DNA from 3 places in the Pseudomonas sp. CP4 genome. Region 2 is predicted to be linked to each of the others. Evidence: predicted binding sites of a transcription regulator. Region 2 holds the regulator's gene; each other region holds the start of a gene.
What was found. Region 2 encodes sigma-54, which starts transcription at its own class of promoters, with help from an activator protein. Its sites were predicted from a motif close to ANTGGCATNNANNTTGCTNT; they were not measured.
Positions count from the first base shown of each region.

Region 1: ACMYUN_RS19080 (pilin) is a predicted target of sigma-54. The motif match lies at 2,914-2,933, and genes of this name have one in related genera.
Region 3: ACMYUN_RS05460 (CmpA/NrtA family ABC transporter substrate-binding protein) is a predicted target of sigma-54. The motif match lies at 1,786-1,805, and genes of this name have one in related genera.

Region 1 covers NZ_CP180489.1:4,241,625-4,248,658, forward strand. The annotation lists gene ACMYUN_RS19070 (type II secretion system F family protein) at 1-1,050, opposite strand, end outside; gene pilB (type IV-A pilus assembly ATPase PilB) at 1,053-2,753, opposite strand; gene ACMYUN_RS19080 (pilin) at 2,980-3,417, shown strand; gene ACMYUN_RS19085 (BON domain-containing protein) at 3,716-4,069, shown strand; gene ACMYUN_RS19090 (DUF2845 domain-containing protein) at 4,339-4,638, opposite strand; gene ACMYUN_RS19095 (DUF748 domain-containing protein) at 4,635-7,034, opposite strand, start outside.
Region 2 covers NZ_CP180489.1:2,292,635-2,299,668, forward strand. The annotation lists gene lptA (lipopolysaccharide transport periplasmic protein LptA) at 1-485, shown strand, start outside; gene lptB (LPS export ABC transporter ATP-binding protein) at 485-1,210, shown strand; gene ACMYUN_RS10320 (RNA polymerase factor sigma-54) at 1,377-2,867, shown strand; gene hpf (ribosome hibernation-promoting factor, HPF/YfiA family) at 2,941-3,249, shown strand; gene ptsN (PTS IIA-like nitrogen regulatory protein PtsN) at 3,262-3,726, shown strand; gene rapZ (RNase adapter RapZ) at 3,729-4,586, shown strand; gene ACMYUN_RS10340 (HPr family phosphocarrier protein) at 4,602-4,877, shown strand; gene ACMYUN_RS10345 (ZIP family metal transporter) at 4,972-5,865, opposite strand; gene ACMYUN_RS10350 (superoxide dismutase) at 5,895-6,506, opposite strand; gene ACMYUN_RS10355 (hypothetical protein) at 6,508-6,948, opposite strand; gene ACMYUN_RS10360 (class II fumarate hydratase) at 6,976-7,034, opposite strand, start outside.
Region 3 covers NZ_CP180489.1:1,257,484-1,264,517, reverse strand. The annotation lists gene ACMYUN_RS05465 (ANTAR domain-containing response regulator) at 1-448, opposite strand, end outside; gene ACMYUN_RS05460 (CmpA/NrtA family ABC transporter substrate-binding protein) at 464-1,675, opposite strand; gene ACMYUN_RS05455 (quinone-dependent dihydroorotate dehydrogenase) at 1,893-2,912, shown strand; gene rmf (ribosome modulation factor) at 3,212-3,427, opposite strand; gene rlmKL (bifunctional 23S rRNA (guanine(2069)-N(7))-methyltransferase RlmK/23S rRNA (guanine(2445)-N(2))-methyltransferase RlmL) at 3,958-6,228, shown strand; gene ACMYUN_RS05440 (diguanylate cyclase) at 6,374-7,034, shown strand, end outside.

The DNA of each region.
Region 1 (7,034 bases), 1.9 Mb from region 2:
ATCCAGCGCGCCCGATTCCTCGCCGATGGCGGTCATCTGCACCGCCATGTTCGGAAACACACCGGTGCTGCGCATCGAGAAATTGAGCTGCATGCCGGTCGAGACGTCTTGCCGCACGCGCAGCACCGCGCGCTTGAACACCACGTTGCCGGTGGCACCGGCGACCGAATCCAGCGCCTCCACCAACGGCACCCCCGCCGCGAAAGTGGTCGACAGGGTGCGGGCGAATCGCGCGACGGCGGACTTGTACATCAAGGTGCCCACCAGCGGCAGCTTCAGCAGCCAGGCATCGCGACGGTCGCGCAGCGCCTGTGAAGTTTTCAATGCGTGGCGAAGGCCGAAAAAGGCTGCCACCAGCGCAAAAAGAATCGCCCACCACCACTGCTGCATGAACTCCGACAGGCTGATGATCATCAGGGTGAAGCCCGGTAATTCGGCGCCGAAGCCGGAAAACACCGACTGGAACTGCGGCACCACTTTGACCAGCAGAATGCCGGTCACCACCGCCGCCACCAGCACCACGGCGGTCGGATAGGTCATGGCTTTCTTGATCTTGGCCTTGAGCGCTTCGCTTTTTTCCTTATAAGTCGCGACCCGTTCGAGCAAAGTGTCGAGGGCGCCGGACTGTTCGCCGGCGTCGACCAGATTGCAGTACAACTCGTCGAAGTATTGCGGTTTCTTGCGCAGGGCGGTGGCGAAGCTGTTACCGGCGGCGACCTCCTGTTTGACCTCGTCGACCAGCTTGCGCATGGCCGGGTTTTCAAAACCTTCGCCGATGATGTCGAAGGACTGCAGAAGCGGCACACCTGCCTTCATCATCGTTGCCATCTGCCGGGTAAACAGGGCGATGTCCTGCGGTTTGATGCGTTTGCCAAAGCTCAGCAGGGACGCCGATTTCTTGCGCACCTTGCCCGGGTTGATCCCCTGTTTGCGCAGCTGCGCCTTGATCAGTGCGGGGTTCTGCCCGCTCAACTCGCCCGTGACCTTGCTGCCTTTGCGGTCCGTGCCTTCCCAGGCGTAAACGCTGACTTTCGCTGCCTTGACCGCCATGTTCAATCCTTGGTGACCCGGTTGATTTCCTCAAGGCTGGTGATGCCTTGCATGGCCTTGTGCAGCCCGGAAGTGCGCAGATCGGCGAAGCCGTCGCGACGCATCTGGATGTCGATTTCCAGCGAATTGCCTTCGGCCATGATCAGCCGTTGCAGGTCCGGTGTGTTCTTCACCACTTCATAAATCCCCACGCGTCCTTTGTAACCGCCATTGCAATGATCGCAACCGACCGGCTCGTAGATCGTGAAATGACCGATGCGTTCCTCGGGAAAGCCTTCCTTGAGCAAGGTTTCGTGCGGGATCTCCAGCGGCCGCTTGCAGTGCGCGCACAATTTGCGCGCCAGACGCTGGGCGATGATCAGGCTGACCGAGGTGGCGATGTTGAAACCGGGAATGCCCATGTTGTGCAGACGCGTGAGGGTTTCCGCCGCGCTGTTGGTGTGCAGGGTCGACAGCACTAGGTGGCCGGTCTGCGCGGCCTTGATCGCGATCTCGGCGGTTTCCAGGTCGCGGATCTCGCCGACCATGATCACATCCGGGTCCTGACGCAGAAACGAGCGCAGCGCCTGGGCAAAGTCCAGCCCCTGGCGGGGATTGACGTTGACCTGGTTGATACCTTCCATGTTGATTTCCACCGGGTCTTCGGCGGTGGAAATGTTGATGTCGACGGTGTTGAGGATGTTCAGCCCGGTGTACAGCGACACGGTTTTGCCGGAACCGGTGGGGCCGGTGACCAGAATCATTCCTTGCGGCTGTTTTAGCGCAGCGAGGTACAAGGCCTTTTGTTCGGCCTCGTAACCCAAGGCGTCGATGCCCATCTGCGCACTGGACGGGTCGAGAATCCGGATCACCACTTTTTCGCCCCACAGGGTCGGCAGGGTGTTGACGCGGAAATCGATGGATTTGCTTTTTGACAGGCGCATCTTGATCCGCCCGTCCTGCGGTTTGCGCCGTTCGGAAATATCCAGACTAGCCATCACCTTCAGGCGAGCGGCAATGCGCCCGGCCAACTGGATCGGCGGCTTGGCCACCTCGCGCAGCATGCCGTCGGTGCGCATGCGCACCCGATAGTTTTTTTCGTAGGGTTCGAAATGCAGGTCGGAGGAGCCGCTCTTGATCGCATCGAGCAGCATCTTGTGCACGAAGCGTACGACCGGGGCGTCGTCGGCATCGAGGCCGCCGATCACGTCCTGTTTGCTGTCATCGATGGACTCGACGTCGAGGCCGTCGAGATCGACATCGGCCATGTCTTCCAGACCCGAGGCGTGGCTGTCGAAGAACTTGTCGATGGCGTCGCTGAGCTTGTCGTCCTCGACCAGAATCGCTTCGGTGCTAAGGCCGGTGCTGAACTGGATGTCGCTGATCGCCTGCTGATTGCTCGGGTCGGATAGGCCTACGAACAGTTTGTTGCCGCGCCGCCACAGGGGCAGGGCGCAATGCTGGCGAACCAGTTTTTCGCTGACCAGCCCCTTGGGCTGGGTCTCCTTGTCGAGGCAGTTGAGATCCAGCAGGGCCATGCCGAAGTGTTCCGAAGCGATCTCGGCGATCTGTCGACTGTTGACCAGTTTGTTGTGCACCAGATAATTCACCAGCGACACGCGATTGCGCTGGGCCTGCGCCCAGGATTGCCGGGCGCTTGTTTCCGTTAGCAACTCGGCCTGGACCAATTGCTTGGCCAGACCGCTCAGAGCGATGTCATTCATGGGGATTCCGCACACTTGCCGTTCATGACTTATAGCCTAGTCAAGTCACAGCGCCAAACACGGCCGGTGCAGGTGACAAAAAGTGTCAGATAGTGCGGTTGCGGGTTGTAGGAAACGGCGCAGGAAATTGCGCGCGCCCAGCAGGCGGGGTCTGAAAGGCGTTGGCATGGGCTGTGCTGAGCCTTGTTCAGATCATGAGATTTCGACTCATGCATGGAGCGTGTCTATGAAAAAACAACAAGGTTTCACATTGATCGAGCTGCTGATCGTCGTGGCGATCATCGGCATTCTGGCGACTATCGCCTTGCCTCAGTATTCGAAGTATCAAGCGCGGTCGAAGGTGACGGCGGGGCTGGCGGAGATTAGTGCATTGAAAGTGCCGTTCGAGGACACGATTAATCAAGGCACAGCTCCAACTCTGGCCAACGTTGCTAATGGTGCGACTACTACTTCCAACTGTACGTTGGCAGTTACCGGTACAGCCGCGACTGGCGAAGGCACGCTTACCTGCACCCTGCTCAATGCACCAGGTCCGGTGTTAGGTAAAACCATTACGCTTTCTCGTTCCGGGGCGGCTACGGGGAATACCTCCGGTGTTTGGACGTGTGCGACGACGGTCAACGCTGATTATTCTCCGCGCGGTTGCACGGCCAGCGGTACGTAATCACAAAGGTGAATAACCAGAATGCCCCGCATTGCGGGGTATTTTTGTATCTGCGATCGCTTCACAAAAGCTCCAATAATTTCAGCAGCTTATGAACTTTCCAAAAAACCGCAACTTGCATGCGAAATTGCGTTGAGTCATGCATTTTGCATGAAAATGAAAATTAGCGTTTTTCATAACATGTTGTTTTTAAACGGTTTTATGCGGACGAAAAAGTTGGCACAGCGTTCGCAATATCTCTGGTAACCCTGCTGACAAGCGTTACAGCAGACTTCCAGTAAAAACAGGAGTTACTCGTATGAAGAAGTTCGCTATCACTGCCGCTGCTACCGCTCTGACCCTGACCATGGCTGGTGGCGCTTTCGCCCAGTCCGCTCAGGCTACCCAAGCGCCAATGGTTCTGGCTGCTGGTGAAGTTACCAAGGCTAAAGAAGCTACTTCCGACACCTGGATCACCACCAAAGTGAAAAGCGATCTGGTTACCGAAAAAGGTATTCCAGGCACCGACATCAAAGTCGAAACCAACAAAGGCGTAGTTTCCCTGTCTTCTGACGTAGCTGTTACCGAAGCTCAGAAAACCACCGCTGTGAACATCACCAAGAAAATCAAAGGCGTTAAAGCGGTATCCGCTGACGGCCTGAAAGCCGAGTAAGGCAAGACTTCTCGCCTGAACCGGGAGAAGACGCGACAGACGGGCCGAGTAATACGTCTGCCGCAACTTTAGAGTTCATGCGAACGGTCACACGGATGTGACCATTACAGGCCCCGGCACTTGTGTCGGGGCCTGTTCTATTTCAGGGATCACACAAAACAAATGTAGGAGTGAGCCTGCTCGCGATGGCGGTCTGTCAGTTGATTCATTGTTGACTGACAGACCGCCATCGCGAGCAGGCTCACTCCTACAGAGGGACGATATGTTGATCAGTTACCGCGTTTGCTGTTGATCTGCCGCAGGCGATTGCCTTCGAAGCGCAGATATTGGTACATGCCATTGTTCGGGCCGTAGGTCCATTCCTCGACCTGAAACTCCTCGCGGCGATTGGCACTGCGCTTGTAGCCAAGCACGTCACGGCTCACCGGCTCGCCACATTTTTGCAGCACCTCGCTTGCGCGGTCGCCAAGGCTGATCAACTGGCTGCCGCAGCGCAAGGTATCCGAGGCCGACGCGTGGCCAGCAGCGCACGTCAGCGCGAGCACGGCCAGCCAGTTACGCACGGTCATTCGGCATCCAGGTGCATTTGCGTGACCACGCGGCCATCGCTTTCGGCCTCGCCAAGGTTGGCATCGATGAAGTACACCCGGTCATCCTCAAGCTTGCCCTTGTCGACCAGATAATCCTTGATGGTGCTGGCGCGATCCTGGCCCAACTGGCGCAACAGCACATCGCTGCCGCTCCAGAACGCGATCACGCCCTGGCGCATTTTCGCCGTGCGTTCTTCCTTGCCCAGATCTTTCCATTCTGCCGGTGGCTGGGTCTTCAGGCGAGTGCGGTAGATGCCTTCGAGCAACGCGCCTTTCTCGCTCTCGGGCACTTGCAGCAGCGAGGCCTGGGCCGGGACTTTATCGCCACGGCGCTGGAGCATCTTGTAGTAGTTGTACTGATATTCGCGTTCCAGACGTTGCTCGGCCAGCAGTGGTCCATCGCTGCTCTTCGCGGCAGTGCCTTCGATTTCCAGGCGCAGCGCCGGACGTTCCTTGAGCGCTTGCGAGAGTTTTACCAGCGCCGCTTCGGCGTCTTTGTTCAAGTCGCTGGAACCCGGCGCGAAGGACACCGTGCCAAGGTCTTCGGAGCCACCGCCACTGACCAGCCCGCCGATCATTTTGAATGGCGCGGCGGCAGCTTTGACGATCAGGTTGCGCAGGGTTTGCCAAACGATCGGCATCACGCTGAACTGCGGATTGTTCAAGTCGCCGGTGACCGGCAATTCGATGGAGATCTTGCCGTCGACATCCTTGAGCAGGGCGATCGCCAGCTTTAGCGGCAGGCTGACTGCATCGGGGCTGTCGACTTTCTCGCCCAGTTGCAGTTGCTCGACGACGACTTTGTTCTCGGCTTTCAATTGTCCTTTGATGATCAGGTAGTGCAGGTCAAGGTTGAGCCGGCCCTTGCGGATGCGGTATCCGGCGAATTTGCCGGAGTAGGGCGTCAGGGTCGTCAGTTCGACGCGTTTGAAACTGGTGGCGATGTCGAGGCTGGCCATCGGATCGAACGGATTGACCGCGCCTTTGATAGTCACCGGCGCATAACGGTCGACTTTGCCTTTGATATCGACGCTGGCCGGCTTCGCCTGACGACTGTCGATGGTGCCGATCTGGCCGTTGAGCTGTTGCACGGCGGTGGCGAAGTTGGGTGTCAGACTGAAGTCGGCGAAGTTGGCCGAACCATCGTTGATCGCAATCGCGCCGATGTGAATGCCCAGCGGTTTGTCCTTGCCGGCCGGTTTGGCTGCGGTGCTTTTTGCACCGCTGTCGGCCGGTTGCGGGATCAGCAGGTCGTCGACGTTGGTAGTGCGATCGTCGTTGATCATGAAGCGCACATACGGCTGCAACAGGTTGACCTTGTCGATCGACAGGCTGTCGCCGTGCTGATAGTTGATGCCGTCGACCACGACTTGCTGCCATTTGAGGAAGTCGCGGGTCTTCAGCGTATCGAGGGTGTGCAGTTGATCGATCTGCGCGCGGCCGGTGACGCTGAGCGCCAGTGGCTCAGTGCTCTTCAGGTTGACCTTGAGGTCGCTGCCGAGCATGCCGCTGCGCAGTTCCAGGCGAATGAACGGGTTGATGTAGGACTGCGCGACACGCAGGTCGATGTCCTGGGTTTTGACGTTGAGCTGTGCGTTGACCGGGGCCAGGTTGACCGTACCGTCGGCGCTGATCTTGCCTTGCTTGCCCAGGCCGCTGTCGAGCTTGAGCTTGAAAGGCGAGCCGTTGAGGCTGTCGAAATCCTGCAGATCGACGTTCAGCGGAGTGATATCCAGCGCCACCGCCGGTTGCGCCGAGCGGTCGGCGAGATGGACCGTGTAGTTGCGCAGCTGCACATCTTTGACCAGCACCTGCCATGGCTTGCTCGGTGCGGTTGGCTCAGGTTTCGGCGAGTCGGCGGCAGCCGGTGCACCGACCGGTTCGGCAGCGGCTTTGGCCGCTGGTTTCGACGGTTGGCTGGCGAACAGTTTCTGCCAGTCCAACTGGCCGTCGGCTTCCAGCGCCGCCCAGGTTTCCAGCTTGTTGCTGCGGACCTTGCCGACCACCACTTGCTGCTTGGCCAGGTCCAGCGAGGTTTCGCTGACGTCGAGGCGTTCGAGCCTGGCCAGCGGACGTCCGTCTGGAGCCTTGATGGCGAACGGCGCAATGCTCACCGCGACGTTGTTGAGCAACAGTTCGGTCTGTTTCGACAGGTTGAGTTTGTAGTCGGTGCTGAGGCTGACAACGCCGTTTTCCAGCACCAGCGGCACTGCGTCGCGCACGTAAGGCCAGAAGGATTTCATCTGGCCATCGGTGACTTTCAGGGTGCCTTCGGAGGTAAAGGGAATCAGACTGAAATTGCCGGTCCAGTCGATCCGCCCGCCAGCGGGGCCGATCGCGACAAGGGTCATGTCGGCGCTGTCCTCGGGCAGGGT
Region 2 (7,034 bases):
GCGCCTGGTCCCTGCCGAACGATCAGCAGCAGCCTATCCGCATTCAGGCCGACGACGCCCAACTGGACGACAAGAATGGCATCGCCACCTATAAAGGTGACGTGATCATTACCCAGGGTTCGATGATCGTTAAAGGCAACACCGTGACCATGACGCGCGCGCCCAATGGCGACATCGACGTGGTGACCTCGGTGGGCAACCTGGCTTACTTCGAGCAGCTGCAGACCCAGGGCGACGCCAACCCGGTCAAGGGCTACGGCGTGACGATTCAATACCACGCCCAGCAGAACCGGGTGGTGCTGATCGACAAGGCCAAGGTTATCGACAAGGATAACAACGTCACCCAGGGCGAAAAAATCGTCTACGACACCGTGAAGAAACTGGCCAGCGCCGGTCGCGCCACGGGCAGCAAGGTCACCGAATCGCGTCCGCGCATCGACATGGTGATCCAGCCGAAGAAGAAAACCGAAGAGAAATCCCAGTAATGGCAACTCTGAAAGCTCAGCACCTGGCCAAGGCCTATAAAAGCCGCCAGGTCGTGCGTGACGTCAGCCTGTCGATCGACAGCGGGCAGATCGTCGGCTTGCTCGGCCCGAACGGCGCCGGCAAGACGACGTGCTTCTACATGATCGTCGGCCTGGTGCAGGCCGATCAGGGCCGTGTGCTGATCGATGACCTGGACGTCAGCCACCAGCCGATGCACGGCCGCGCCAAGGCGGGTATCGGCTATCTGCCGCAAGAAGCGTCGATCTTCCGCAAACTGTCGGTTGCCGATAACATCATGGCGATCCTCGAGACGCGTCCGGAACTGGACAAGGCCGGTCGTCGCAAGGAGCTGGAAAGCCTGCTGCAGGAATTCCACATCAGCCACATCCGCGACAACCTCGGCATGAGCCTGTCCGGTGGTGAGCGTCGCCGGGTGGAAATCGCTCGTGCGTTGGCGACTGCGCCGAAATTCATCCTGCTCGACGAACCGTTCGCCGGTGTCGACCCGATCTCGGTGGGCGACATCAAGCAGATCATTCACCACCTCAAGGCCAAGGGCATCGGTGTGCTGATCACCGACCACAACGTCCGCGAGACACTGGATATCTGCGAAACCGCTTACATCGTCAACGACGGTCAATTGATCGCTGAAGGCGATGCCGAGACCATCCTGGCCAACGATCTGGTCAAGGAAGTGTATCTGGGTCACGAGTTCCGCCTGTAAGCGCGACAGCGCTGTATCGATTCAAGGCGCATTTATCCGCTTTAATTGTTACAGCGCTCTAGGCAAACACTTCAGTTTCAGGCATATAATTTGCTTAAGTTTGGCGCTTCGGCGCCCTGTAGTGGATGGCGCAAAGCGCCGGCGAATAAGGTGTTAAGCCCCTGCCATGAAACCATCGCTAGTCTTGAGAATGGGCCAGCAGCTGACGATGACACCGCAGCTGCAACAGGCCATCCGCCTGCTCCAATTGTCGACCCTGGACCTGCAACAGGAGATCCAGGAGGCTCTGGAATCCAATCCGATGCTTGAGCGCCAGGAAGAAGGCGACGACTTCGACAACGCCGATCCTCTGGCCGACAACGCCGAACAGAAGCCCGCCGAGATTCAGGAACCCTCCTATCAGGAAACCGCCCCGACGGTGGATAACCTCGAGGATGGCGAATGGAACGAGCGCATCCCCAACGAATTGCCGGTGGATACCGCCTGGGAAGACGTCTACCAGACCAGCGCCAGCAGCCTGCCCAGCAGCGATGACGACGAATGGGATTTCACCACCCGCACGTCCGCCGGGGAGAGTCTGCAGAGCCATCTGCTCTGGCAACTGAACCTGGCACCGATGTCCGACACCGATCGCCTGATCGCCGTGACCCTGATCGACTGCATCAACAATCAGGGCTACCTGGACGAAACGCTCGAAGAAATTCTTGAAGCGTTCGATCCTGAACTGGACATCGAGCTCGACGAGATCGAAGCCGTCCTGCATCGCATCCAGCAATTCGAGCCCGCCGGGATCGGCGCCCGCAACCTCAGCGAATGCCTGCTCCTGCAATTGCGTCAGTTGCCCGCGAAGACGCCGTGGCTGAGCGAGGCCAAACGGCTGGTCGCCGATTACATCGACCTGCTCGGCAGTCGCGATTACAGCCAGTTGATGCGCCGGATGAAGCTCAAGGAAGACGAGCTGCGCCAGGTCATCGAACTGGTGCAGAGTCTCAATCCGCGTCCCGGCTCGCAGATCGAATCGACCGAAGCCGAATACGTCATTCCCGATGTGATCGTGCGCAAGGACAACGAGCGCTGGCTGGTCGAGCTGAATCAGGAATCGGTGCCACGTCTGCGCGTCAATGCCCAGTACGCCGGGTTTGTTAAGCGTGCCGACACCAGCGCCGACAACACCTTCATGCGTAACCAGTTGCAGGAGGCCCGCTGGTTCATCAAGAGCCTGCAGAGCCGCAACGAAACGCTGATGAAAGTGGCCACGCAGATCGTCGAACATCAGCGCGGCTTCCTCGAATACGGCGACGAAGCGATGAAGCCGCTGGTATTGCATGACATCGCCGAAGCGGTCGGCATGCACGAATCAACGATTTCCCGGGTAACCACGCAAAAATTCATGCATACCCCGCGCGGTATTTATGAGCTGAAATACTTTTTCTCCAGCCACGTCAGCACCTCCGAAGGCGGCGAATGCTCGTCCACAGCGATCCGCGCGATCATCAAGAAACTGGTCGCCGCGGAAAATCAGAAAAAGCCGTTGAGTGACAGCAAGATCGCTGGTTTACTGGAGGCACAAGGCATTCAGGTGGCTCGCCGCACCGTCGCCAAGTACCGCGAATCCCTCGGAATCGCGCCTTCGAGCGAACGCAAGCGGTTGATGTAAGCCACGTTACAGCGTTCCAGTGGCAGGCTTTTCGGCCTGCCGCTTTATGCACTGGCAACGAAGGAGAAGCTGTATGCAAGTCAACATCAGTGGACACCAACTGGAAGTGACCCAACCTCTGCGTTCCTACATCGAGGAAAAACTCCAACGACTGGAGCGACATTTCGACAAGATCACCAACGTGCAGGTCACGATGTGCGTCGAAAAGCTGAAGCAGAAGATCGAAGCCACCTTGCATATCCCCGGCAGCGAAGTGGTCGCCAACGCAGAAGATACTGACATGTACGCTGCGATCGACTCACTCACCGACAAGCTGGATCGCCAACTCAAAAAGCATAAGGAAAAGACCCAGAGCCTCCTCCAGGGCGCAACCGGTCGTTAACACCCCTATCCCATGATCCGACTTGAAACCATCCTGACCCCCGGCCGTTCCCAAGTGAACGCGCCGGGCGGCAGCAAGAAAAAAGCCCTCGAACAGATTGCCAACCTGATCCACCGCGAAGTGCCGGATCTGGCGATGCAGGATGTCTTCGAGGCGCTGATCGCCCGTGAAAAACTCGGTTCCACCGGTTTCGGCAACGGCATCGCCATTCCCCATTGCCGCCTCAAGGGCTGCACGGCGCCAGTCAGCGCCCTGCTGCACCTGGAAGCCCCGATCGATTTCGACGCCATCGACGGCGCCCCGGTCGACCTGCTCTTCGTGCTGCTGGTCCCGGAGGCCGCGACTGATGCGCATCTGGAGTTGCTGCGCCAGATCGCCAGCATGCTCGACCGCAAGGAAGTGCGCGAAAAACTGCGCAGCGCCGCGAGCAACGAAGCCTTGTACCAGGTTGTACTGGACGAGCAGAACGGGCACTAATCATGCGCTTGATCATCGTCAGTGGCCGTTCGGGCTCGGGCAAAAGTACCGCCCTGAATGTCCTTGAGGACAACGGCTACTACTGCATCGACAACCTGCCGGCTGGTTTGCTGCCGGAACTGGCCGAGCGGGCGCTGATCCACACGGAGCTGGCGCAGCCGCTGGTCGCCGTGTCGATCGATGCACGCAACTTGCCCAGCCATCTGTCACGCTTTCCTGAATTGCTCGAAGACGTCCGTGCCAAACATATCAAGTGCGATGTGCTGTATCTGGACGCCGACGAAGAAACCCTGCTCAAGCGTTTTTCCGAGACCCGTCGTCGTCACCCGTTGAGTAACGCCAATCGCTCACTGGCTGAAGCGATTCACGATGAAAGCGCCCTGCTCGGCCCGATCGCCGATCTGGCCGACCTGAAAATCAACACCACCCATCTCAATCTGTACCAGCTGCGCGACACCCTGAAGTTGCGCCTGTTGAATCAGCCTGAGCCCGGCACGGCGTTCCTGGTTGAATCGTTCGGCTTCAAGCGCGGCATGCCGGTCGATGCCGATCTGGTCTTCGATGTGCGTTGCCTGCCCAATCCGTACTGGAAACCGGAGCTGCGCGCGCAGTCGGGCCTCGATGCACCGGTGGCAGAATATTTGGCCCAGCAGCCCGATGTCGAAGAAATGTATCAGGACATCTACGCTTATCTGAACAAATGGCTGCCACGTTTCGCCGCGAGCAACCGCGCCTACGTCACCGTTGCCATTGGCTGCACCGGCGGGCATCACCGCTCCGTCTACCTGACCGAACGCCTGGGTCAGGCTCTGCAGAAAACCTTGAAGAACGTCCAGGTTCGCCACCGCGACCTCACCTAAAGGATCCACACCGCGATGCCTGCTCGTGAAATCGAAATCATCAATAAGCTGGGCCTGCATGCCCGGGCATCGGCCAAGTTCGTCGGCGTGGCCGGTCAGTATCCAGACTGCACGATCAGAGTGGGACGCACACCTGAAACGACTGTCGACGGCAAGAGCATCATGGCAATGATGATGCTCGCGGCGGGCAAGGGCACCAAAATTTATTTGAGTACTGAAGGGCATCAAGAGCAGGAAGCCATGGATGCGCTGGTAGCGTTGATCAACAACTACTTCGACGAAGGTGGCTGATAGCCAAAGTCAAAAGATCGCAGCCTGCGGAGCTCCTACAGGAAACGCATTCCAAGGTGGGAGCTGCCGCAGGCTGCGACCTTTTGATCTTCTTTCAACCCAACGCCGTATCCATCACCATCATCAGACAAAACCCGATCAACAAGCCAAGACTCGCCAGTTTGTCATGTCCGTGACGGCGCGACTCCGGGATCACTTCGTGGGTCACTACCAGCAACATCGCCCCGGCCGCCAGTGCCAGTCCCAGCGGCAACAGTACCTGAGCCAGACTCACTAGCCACGCACACAACAGCGCAAACACCGGCTCAACCAACCCCGACGCCGCGCCGATCAGAAACGCCCTGACCCGTGACATTCCTGCCCCGGCCAGCACCAAAGCAATCACCAGTCCTTCCGGCACATCCTGCAGAGCGATGCCCATCGCCAGGCTGTCGGCATCCGGCATGCCGCCGCCGGCAGATACGCCGACCGCCATACCTTCCGGAATGTTGTGCGCAATGATGGCGAACACGAACAGCCAGATTCGCGGTGGAATCACCGGATGCTCCAGCGTGCCGAAGAGCATCTCCGGCGAGGCACCGGAAACCCTGCGATCAACCAGATACAGGCCAAACGCGCCGAGCAGGATGCCGAAACAGATCAGGCCACTGGCAGCCCACGGCGTCAGACCAAGACTTTCGGCCGCAGCAATCCCCGGCACGATCAACGAAAATGCGGTCGCCGCCAGCATCACCCCGGCACCAAATCCCAGCAAGGTGTCGCTGAGTGCCTGCGGCATGCGCCGGATCACCAGCACCGGCACCGCGCCAAGCGCCGTACCCAATGCGCAGATGGCACCGCCCTGCAAGGCGCGCAACAGCCTCGGTTCCAGATTCAGCCATTGCAAACCGTGGGCGACCAGTAAAGTCATCCCCGCCAACAGCAACAGTGAACCCACCGCGTAACGAAACATGCGCCCGCTGCCAATCGCCAGTGTTTGCGTGCCCATACTCAGCCCTGATTGTTTTTATGGAAGGCTTAAACCAGCGCGGCCTGATAGCGCGCAGCAACTTCCGGCCAGTTGATCACGTTGTAGAACGCGCTGATGTATTCCGGGCGACGGTTCTGGTAGCGCAAGTAGTAGGCGTGCTCCCAGACGTCGAGACCGAGGATTGGGGTATTGCCGTTCATCAACGGGCTGTCCTGGTTGCCGCTGCTTTCCACGATCAGTTTTTTCTCCGGGGTCACGCTGAGCCACGCCCAACCGCTGCCGAAACGGGTGAGCGCGGCTTTGGTGAAGGCTTCCTTGAAGCTGTCGAGTCCGCCCAGTTGCTCATCAATAGCCGTGGCCAGCGCGCCGTCGGGCTTGCCGCCACCGTTGGGCACCATGACTTCCCAGAACAGCGAATGGTTGGCGTGGCCACCGCCCTGATTGATCACCGCCGCGCGAAGCTTTTCCGGCAGTTGCTGGACACTGGCGACGAGTTTTTCCACCGGCCATTCAGCAAACTCGGTCCCTTCTACGGCGGCGTTGAGGTTGTTGATGTAGGTCTGGTGATGCTTGGTGTAATGGATCTCCATGGTCTGCGCATCGATGTGCGGCTCGAGGGCATCGTAGGCGTAAGGCAAGGCAGGCAAGGTAAAAGCCATTTCAATGGACTCCATACTGATGAGAATTTGAGGCGCGGCGAGCATTGCCGGTGTCCGGATGCAGCAGGCGCTGGGTGCGCGGGTATTCGCCGTGCTCGCTGATGAAATTCAGCAGTTCGACGTAAGTCTTGCTGCTCTGGCGCAATGCCGCTTCACGCAGGGCCGGACGCAGCCGTTCGTCCTGCATGGTCTGCAACAGGCGTTGGTGGATGGCGCAGAGGTATTCGGCGCTCTCCTCCGGTTGATTCAGGCGCAGATGCAGGTCGGCGAGGTTGTGGTGAGAGACGACGCAGGCCGCCACCGCTTCGTCGGCATCCGCCCAGCGTTCGAACAACACTTGCGCCAGGGCCAGCGCTTGCAGGTAAGCCTCACGGGCGTCGATCAGCTCGCCCAGCATGAAACAGCGATTGGCCCGTTCGATCGTGCGTTTCCAGTGCTCCATGGTGAGCCTCCAAAGCGGTTGCGGGGTTTACACGCCGCCGGCGGTGAGTTTCTCGGGGTTGAGCAACTCTGCCAGTTGGCTGCGCG
Region 3 (7,034 bases), 1.0 Mb from region 2:
GTAAACCCTTGGCCAGTTCGATGCGCTTGCGCTCGGCCAGTTGCTGATCACGGGCCTGCAATTGCGCGCGCAAAGCCTGGTCACTCTCGAAGCGCGCCATCGCCACATCGAGAATCGGCTGCAGCCGCTGTGCGTGAATGCCTTCGACGATGTAGGCACTGACCCCGGACTTGATCGCCTGACGCATCACCCCCGGATCATGTTCGTCGGTGAACATCACGATTGGCCGGGGCTGGTCGCGGCTGACCAGTACCACTTGCTCCATGACATCGCGGCTCGGTGACTCGGTATCGATCAGGATCACGTCCGGGCGCACCGTTTCGACGCGCGCCGGCAGGTCAATGGTCAGACCGGACTCGTCGATCACTTCGAAGCCGGCCTCGGTCAGCGCCGCTTTCAGGCGTCCGACTTTTTTCGCGGTATCGTTGATCAGCAGAATGCGCAACATGTTCGCGGTCTCCTGTCAGCGCTGGGCGAGAAGCGGGGCGGCGTCGCTCAGGGCATGCAGCTTGAAACTGCGCGCATAGCCCGCCGGATCGCTGCCGTCCCAGACCTTGCCGTCGAGCAATTGGCTGCTGCGCAGGTCTGCGCAGGAAGACGCTACGCCGACAGCGCTCGCTGCCTCGCGATACAAATCCAGGCGCTGAACCTGGCGGGCGACGGCCAGATAATCCGGATCCTCGCGCAACAGACCCCAGCGACGGAACTGGGTCATGAACCACATGCCGTCGGAAAGGTAGGGCAGATTGACCTCGCCATCGCCATGAAAACGCAGCGCATGCGGATCCTGCCAGCGATTACCGAGGCCATCGGCGTAGTCGCCCATAAAACGCGGCTCGATGCACGCGGCGGGGGTGTCGAGGTATTCGGTGGCGCTGAGTAATTGCGCGGTACTGCGGCGGTTTTCCGGGCTTTCTTCGATGAAGCGACTGGCCTCAAGAATGGCCATGACCAGCGCCCGCGCGGTGTTGGGATATTGCTCGACGAATTCGCGGGTGCAGCCGAGGACTTTTTCCGGGTGGTCGGGCCAGATGCTCTGGCTGGTCGCCAGGGTGAAGCCGAGGTCCTGCTGCACGGCGCTGGCCGCCCACGGTTCGCCGACGCAAAAGCCGTCGATGCGCCCGGCTTGCAGGTGCGCGACCATTTGCGGCGGCGGCACCACCACGCTGTCGACGTCCTGCAACGGATGAATGCCCTGGCTCGCCAGCCAGTAGTACAGCCACATCGCGTGTGTGCCGGTGGGGAAGGTCTGGGCGAAGGTCAGTTTTGCGCGGCTTTGGTGCACATGCCGATCGAGCGCTTCAGGACTGTTCACGCCAGCCTGTTGCAAACCATGGGACAGGTTCAGGCTCTGGCCATTCTGGTTCACGCCCATCAGCACCGCCATGTCGGTGGGGGCGACGCCGCCGATGCCCAGGTGCACCGCATAAATCAGCCCGTACAGGCTGTGCGCGGCATCCAGTTCGCCGCTGACCAGTTTGTCGCGCAGGTTGGCCCAAGATGCCTGACGCTTGAGGTTCAGAGTCAGGCCGTAGGGCTGGGCGAAGCCCTGAGTGGCGGCGACCACCACCGAGGCGCAGTCGCTCAGCGCCATGAAGCCGAGATTGATCGCGCTTTTTTCCGGCGCATCGCTGCCGTTGACCCAGGCCAGAGGCCCCAAGGACGTTTCGTTCATACGCTACCTCAAAAAAAACGCCGTCCCGGATTCTGCGCAGGCAAAACCGGGGACGACGCCATTGTCCTGGCCTGCGCGCCGTCATTGGTCGGCAGACTGATGAGCAGGGCGGTGCAAGGCATATGCCAGTCGCCTGATTCGCGCAGGCGCCTCGCGCCGGGCGACGATGCCCGGCTATAATCGCCGCCTCTTTTCGCCGCCCGAGTCATTGCCGCCCATGTACACCCTGGCCCGTCAGCTGTTGTTCAAACTTTCCCCGGAAACCTCCCACGATCTGTCGCTGGATCTGATCGGCGCGGGTGGACGTTTGGGCCTCAACGGCTTGTTGTGCAAGGCACCGGCAAAGATGCCGGTGACCGTCATGGGGCTGGAGTTCCCGAACCCGGTGGGGCTTGCGGCAGGCCTGGACAAGAACGGCGCGGCCATCGATGGTTTTGCGCAACTGGGCTTTGGCTTCGTTGAAATCGGCACCGTGACCCCGCGTCCACAACCGGGTAACCCGAAACCACGGATCTTCCGCCTGCCGGAAGCCGACGCGATCATCAACCGCATGGGTTTCAACAACCTTGGCGTGGATAATTTGCTGGCGCGGGTCGCTGCGGCAAAATACAAGGGCGTGCTGGGCATCAACATTGGCAAGAATTTCGACACCCCGGTCGAGCGTGCGGTCGACGATTACCTGATCTGCCTGGACAAGGTTTACGCCCACGCCAGCTACGTCACCGTCAACGTCAGCTCGCCAAACACCCCGGGCCTGCGCAGCCTGCAGTTCGGTGATTCGCTCAAGCAATTGCTCGCGGATCTGGCCACGCGCCGCGCTGAACTGGCGTTGCGTCACGGCAAGCATGTGCCGCTGGCGATCAAGATCGCGCCGGACATGACCGACGAAGAAACTGCGCAGGTGGCCCAGGCGTTGATCGAAACCGGCATGGACGCGGTCATCGCCACCAACACCACCCTGAGCCGTGTCGGCGTCGAAGGCATGGAGCATGGCGACGAGGCGGGTGGTCTGTCCGGCGCGCCGGTGCGTGAGAAGAGCACCAACACGGTGAAAGTGCTGGCGGGCGAGTTGGCCGGGCGTTTGCCGATCATCGCTGCGGGCGGTATTACCGAAGGCAAGCATGCGGCGGAGAAGATCACTGCCGGCGCGAGCCTGGTGCAGATCTATTCGGGCTTCATCTACAAAGGCCCGGCGCTGATTCGTGAATCGGTAGACGCCATCGCCGCGCTGCGCTGAGGATTGCGGAGGCCTTGTGGGAGCCTTTGTGGCGAGGGGATTTATCCCCGCTGGGCTGCCCAGCAGCCCCAAACCTTGCACATTGATATGCCAGTTAAATTGAAGTTCCGACTTCGCGACTGCTGCGCAGCCGAGCGGGGATAAATCCCCTCGCCACGTGGATCCCGATTAACCTTTTTTGCAGGCAATAAAAAGGGCTCCTCGAAGGAGCCCCTGGGCCGTAGCCCGCCGTCCGGGAAGGACGTGCGTGGTTAATTCAATGCAGATTCAGATTGTCGTGTCGGAATAAATGCCCTGTGTCAGCCGACGGCGTGAAGTTCGTTGAGTCTGTGGATTCCCGCAGTGCCGGTCATACCGTCCCAGTTGTCGCCGCGTCCTTCTCGCCAGCCGTTGATCCAGGCTTGGCGTACCGACGGTAGAGTAAATGGGCAAAGCTCACGGGATTTACCACCAACGCCATATTGATATCCGCGCAAAAATGCTCTTTCCAACGGATCACGCTTAAGTCTTCTCATAGGGTGTTTCCCTCACTTGTTGACTGTAGTGTCGCGTTGACCTCAATTGAGGTCTGGCAGAAAAAAACCTGCCATTGTGCGGCTCGCTGCCGGCGTGGCGAGCCAAGGTGTTGACGCCGTTGCGACGTCAACCTGCGCTCAGTTCTAACCAATGAGTCACATCGAGGGAATGATCGTTTTGTCATAAGCACGTAACGGAAAGGATGCTATGGCGATAAGTAACTGCGTATTTATTCAACGTGCATTGCGCAAACCCCGGTATGATCGGCGCCCCGCTGATCCAGCGGGTCAATCCTTAGTGAGAATGACCCACGTTTGCGCTTGGGTACTATTCGACGAAGGGTCGCTTTCAGTCTTTTTGTTGCACCAACTTTTTTATCTGTCCCGGCATCTAAGCTCTTTTAACCCGAGCAGCGGGGATGGAACGGCACACCTTCGTGCCACGCGGGCGCTCTTTCAGAAAAGCGCCTGATTGAAAACCGGGTCGGCAATGCGTTGCCGGCCCACTAGCCAAAGGCTCTGGAATTACCATGTCCGATCGTTTCGAACTCTTCCTCACTTGCCCCAAAGGCCTTGAAGGCCTGCTCATCGAGGAAGCCGTCGGGCTTGGCCTTGAAGAAGCGCGCGAGCACACCTCCGCCGTGCGTGGCATGGCAACCATGGAAACCGCCTATCGCCTGTGCCTCTGGTCGCGTCTGGCGAACCGCGTGTTGCTGGTGCTCAAGCGTTTCCCGATGAAAGACGCCGAAGACCTCTACCACGGCGTGCTCGACATTGACTGGCAGGATCACATGCTCAGCGACGGCACCCTGGCCGTCGAATTCAGCGGCCACGGCTCGGGCATCGACAACACCCATTTCGGCGCGCTGAAAGTCAAAGACGCAATCGTCGACAAGCTGCGCACGCCGCAGGGCGACCGCCCGTCGATCGACAAGCTCAACCCGGACTTGCGCATTCACCTGCGTCTGGATCGCGGCGAAGCGATTCTGTCCCTCGACCTGTCCGGCCACAGCCTGCACCAGCGCGGCTACCGCTTGCAGCAGGGCGCGGCGCCGCTGAAGGAAAACCTTGCCGCCGCCATCCTGATTCGTTCCGGCTGGCCGCGTATTGCTGCCGAAGGTGGCGCACTGGCTGACCCGATGTGCGGTGTCGGCACATTCCTCGTCGAAGCAGCGATGATCGCCGCCGACATGGCGCCGAACCTGCGTCGCGAGCAGTGGGGCTTTACCGCGTGGCTCGGTCACGTACCGGCGCTGTGGAAAAAACTTCATGAAGAAGCCGCCGAGCGCGCCGCTGCTGGCCTGGCCAAGCCACCGCTGTGGATTCGCGGTTATGAAGCTGACCCTCGTCTGATTCAGCCGGGCCGCAACAACGTCGAACGCGCCGGCCTCAGCGAGTGGATCAAGATCTACCAGGGCGAAGTGGCGACCTTCGAGCCGCGCCCGGATCAAAACCAGAAAGGCCTGGTCATCTGCAATCCGCCGTACGGCGAGCGTCTCGGTGACGAAGCGAGCCTGCTTTATCTCTACCAGAATCTGGGCGAGCGTCTGCGTCAGGCCTGCCTGAACTGGGAAGCGGCGGTGTTCACCGGCGCCCCGGATCTGGGCAAGCGCATGGGCATTCGCAGCCATAAGCAATATTCGTTCTGGAACGGCGCGCTGCCGTGCAAGCTGTTGCTGATCAAGGTCTTGCCGGATCAGTTCGTCACTGGCGAACGCCGCACCCCGGAACAGCGTCAGGCCGAGCGCGAGCAAGCCGCTTACGATCAGACCCCGGATGAACCGCAAGAGCGCAAGTTCAACAAGAACGGTAACCCGATCAAGCCGACGCCAGCCCCGGCGCCAGTGATCGAACAGCCGCGCCTGAGCGAAGGCGGGCAGATGTTTGCCAATCGCTTGCAGAAAAATCTCAAGGCAATGGGCAAGTGGGTCAAGCGCGAAGCCATCGATTGCTACCGCGTTTACGATGCCGACATGCCGGAATACGCGATGGCCATTGATCTGTACCACGACTGGGTGCACGTTCAGGAATACGCCGCGCCGAAATCCATCGACCCGGAAAAGGCTTCGGCGCGTATGTTCGATGCGCTGGCGGCCATTCCGCAGGCGTTGAATGTCGACAAGAACCGCGTGGTGGTGAAACGCCGCGAGCGCCAGAGTGGCACCAAACAGTACGAGCGTCAGGCTGCGCAGGGCAAGTTCGTCGAGGTCAATGAAGGTGGCGTGAAGCTGCTGGTCAACCTTACCGATTACCTCGACACCGGCCTGTTCCTCGATCACCGGCCGATGCGCATGCGTATCCAGAAAGAGGCGGCCGGCAAACGCTTCCTGAATCTGTTCTGCTACACCGCGACTGCCAGCGTGCACGCGGCCAAGGGCGGCGCGCGCAGCACCACCAGCGTCGACCTGTCGAAAACCTATCTGGACTGGGCGCGGCGCAACCTGTCGCTGAATGGCTTCTCGGACAAGAACCGTCTGGAGCAGGGCGACGTCATGGCGTGGCTGGAAAGCAGCCGCGACGAATACGACCTGATCTTCATCGACCCGCCGACGTTCTCCAACTCCAAGCGCATGGAAGGCATCTTCGACGTGCAGCGCGATCAGGTGCAGTTGATTGACCTGGCCATGGCGCGTCTGGCACCGGGTGGCGTGCTGTATTTCTCCAACAACTTCCGCAAGTTCCAGTTGGAGGAAAATCTCGCCGAGCGTTATGCGGTCGAGGAAATCAGCGCGCAGACCATTGATCCGGATTTTGCCCGCAATACCAAGATCCACCGCGCCTGGAAAATCACGGCTCGTTGACGCTTTCGCCGGTTGGATCCACAGAGCGTTGATTTTTAACGGCTCGGTGGATCCAGCGGTGCTAGCTAAATTAGTGGCTAATAGCTATAACTCACTCACCGCCAATGGGGTTTTTCCCGGGAATCTGGCGGAGTGAGTCGTGCTTATGCCGTTGCACCCCGTGCGCCCGAAAATCCTCGGTTTCATCAGCGAAGACGTCTCAGCCTGGCTGGTCGCGCTGTTGGTATTGCTTGCCGGCGGGATTCTCACCGGGCTGCTCGCATGGGGCACCTTCAATCAGTTTCAGCAACAATCGCGTCAGCGTTTCCAGCTGCTGGCCAATGAACGCTACAGCCGCATCGCCGAACGTTTTCAGGACCAGGAGCAACGTCTCGATGGTCTGCGCCGGTTTTTTGCCAACTCCGAATCGGTGTCCCGCGCCGAATTCGACGGTTACTCCCGCCCCTTGTTGCTGCGCACCCAAGCCTACACCTACGCCCCGAAAGTCGCTGGCGCCGATCGGGCTGCGTTCGAACAGCGCGTGCGTGATGAAGGCCTGAGCGATTTCACCATTCGTGAACTGGACGCCAAAGGCGAATTGCAACTGGCGCCGCCGCGTGACGCATACGTGCCGGTGCTCTATACCCAGACCCAAAGTCGACTGGCGCCCCCGCTGGGCTACGACTTGCTCGCCCAACCCTTGCGCCGCGAAACACTGCAGCGCGCCGACCACCTCGGCAGCATGGTCGTGTCAAAACCGATGCATCTGGTAGGCATCGAGTCGTCCTACGCGCGCGGGGTTTTGCTGCTGGCACCGGTCATTCGCC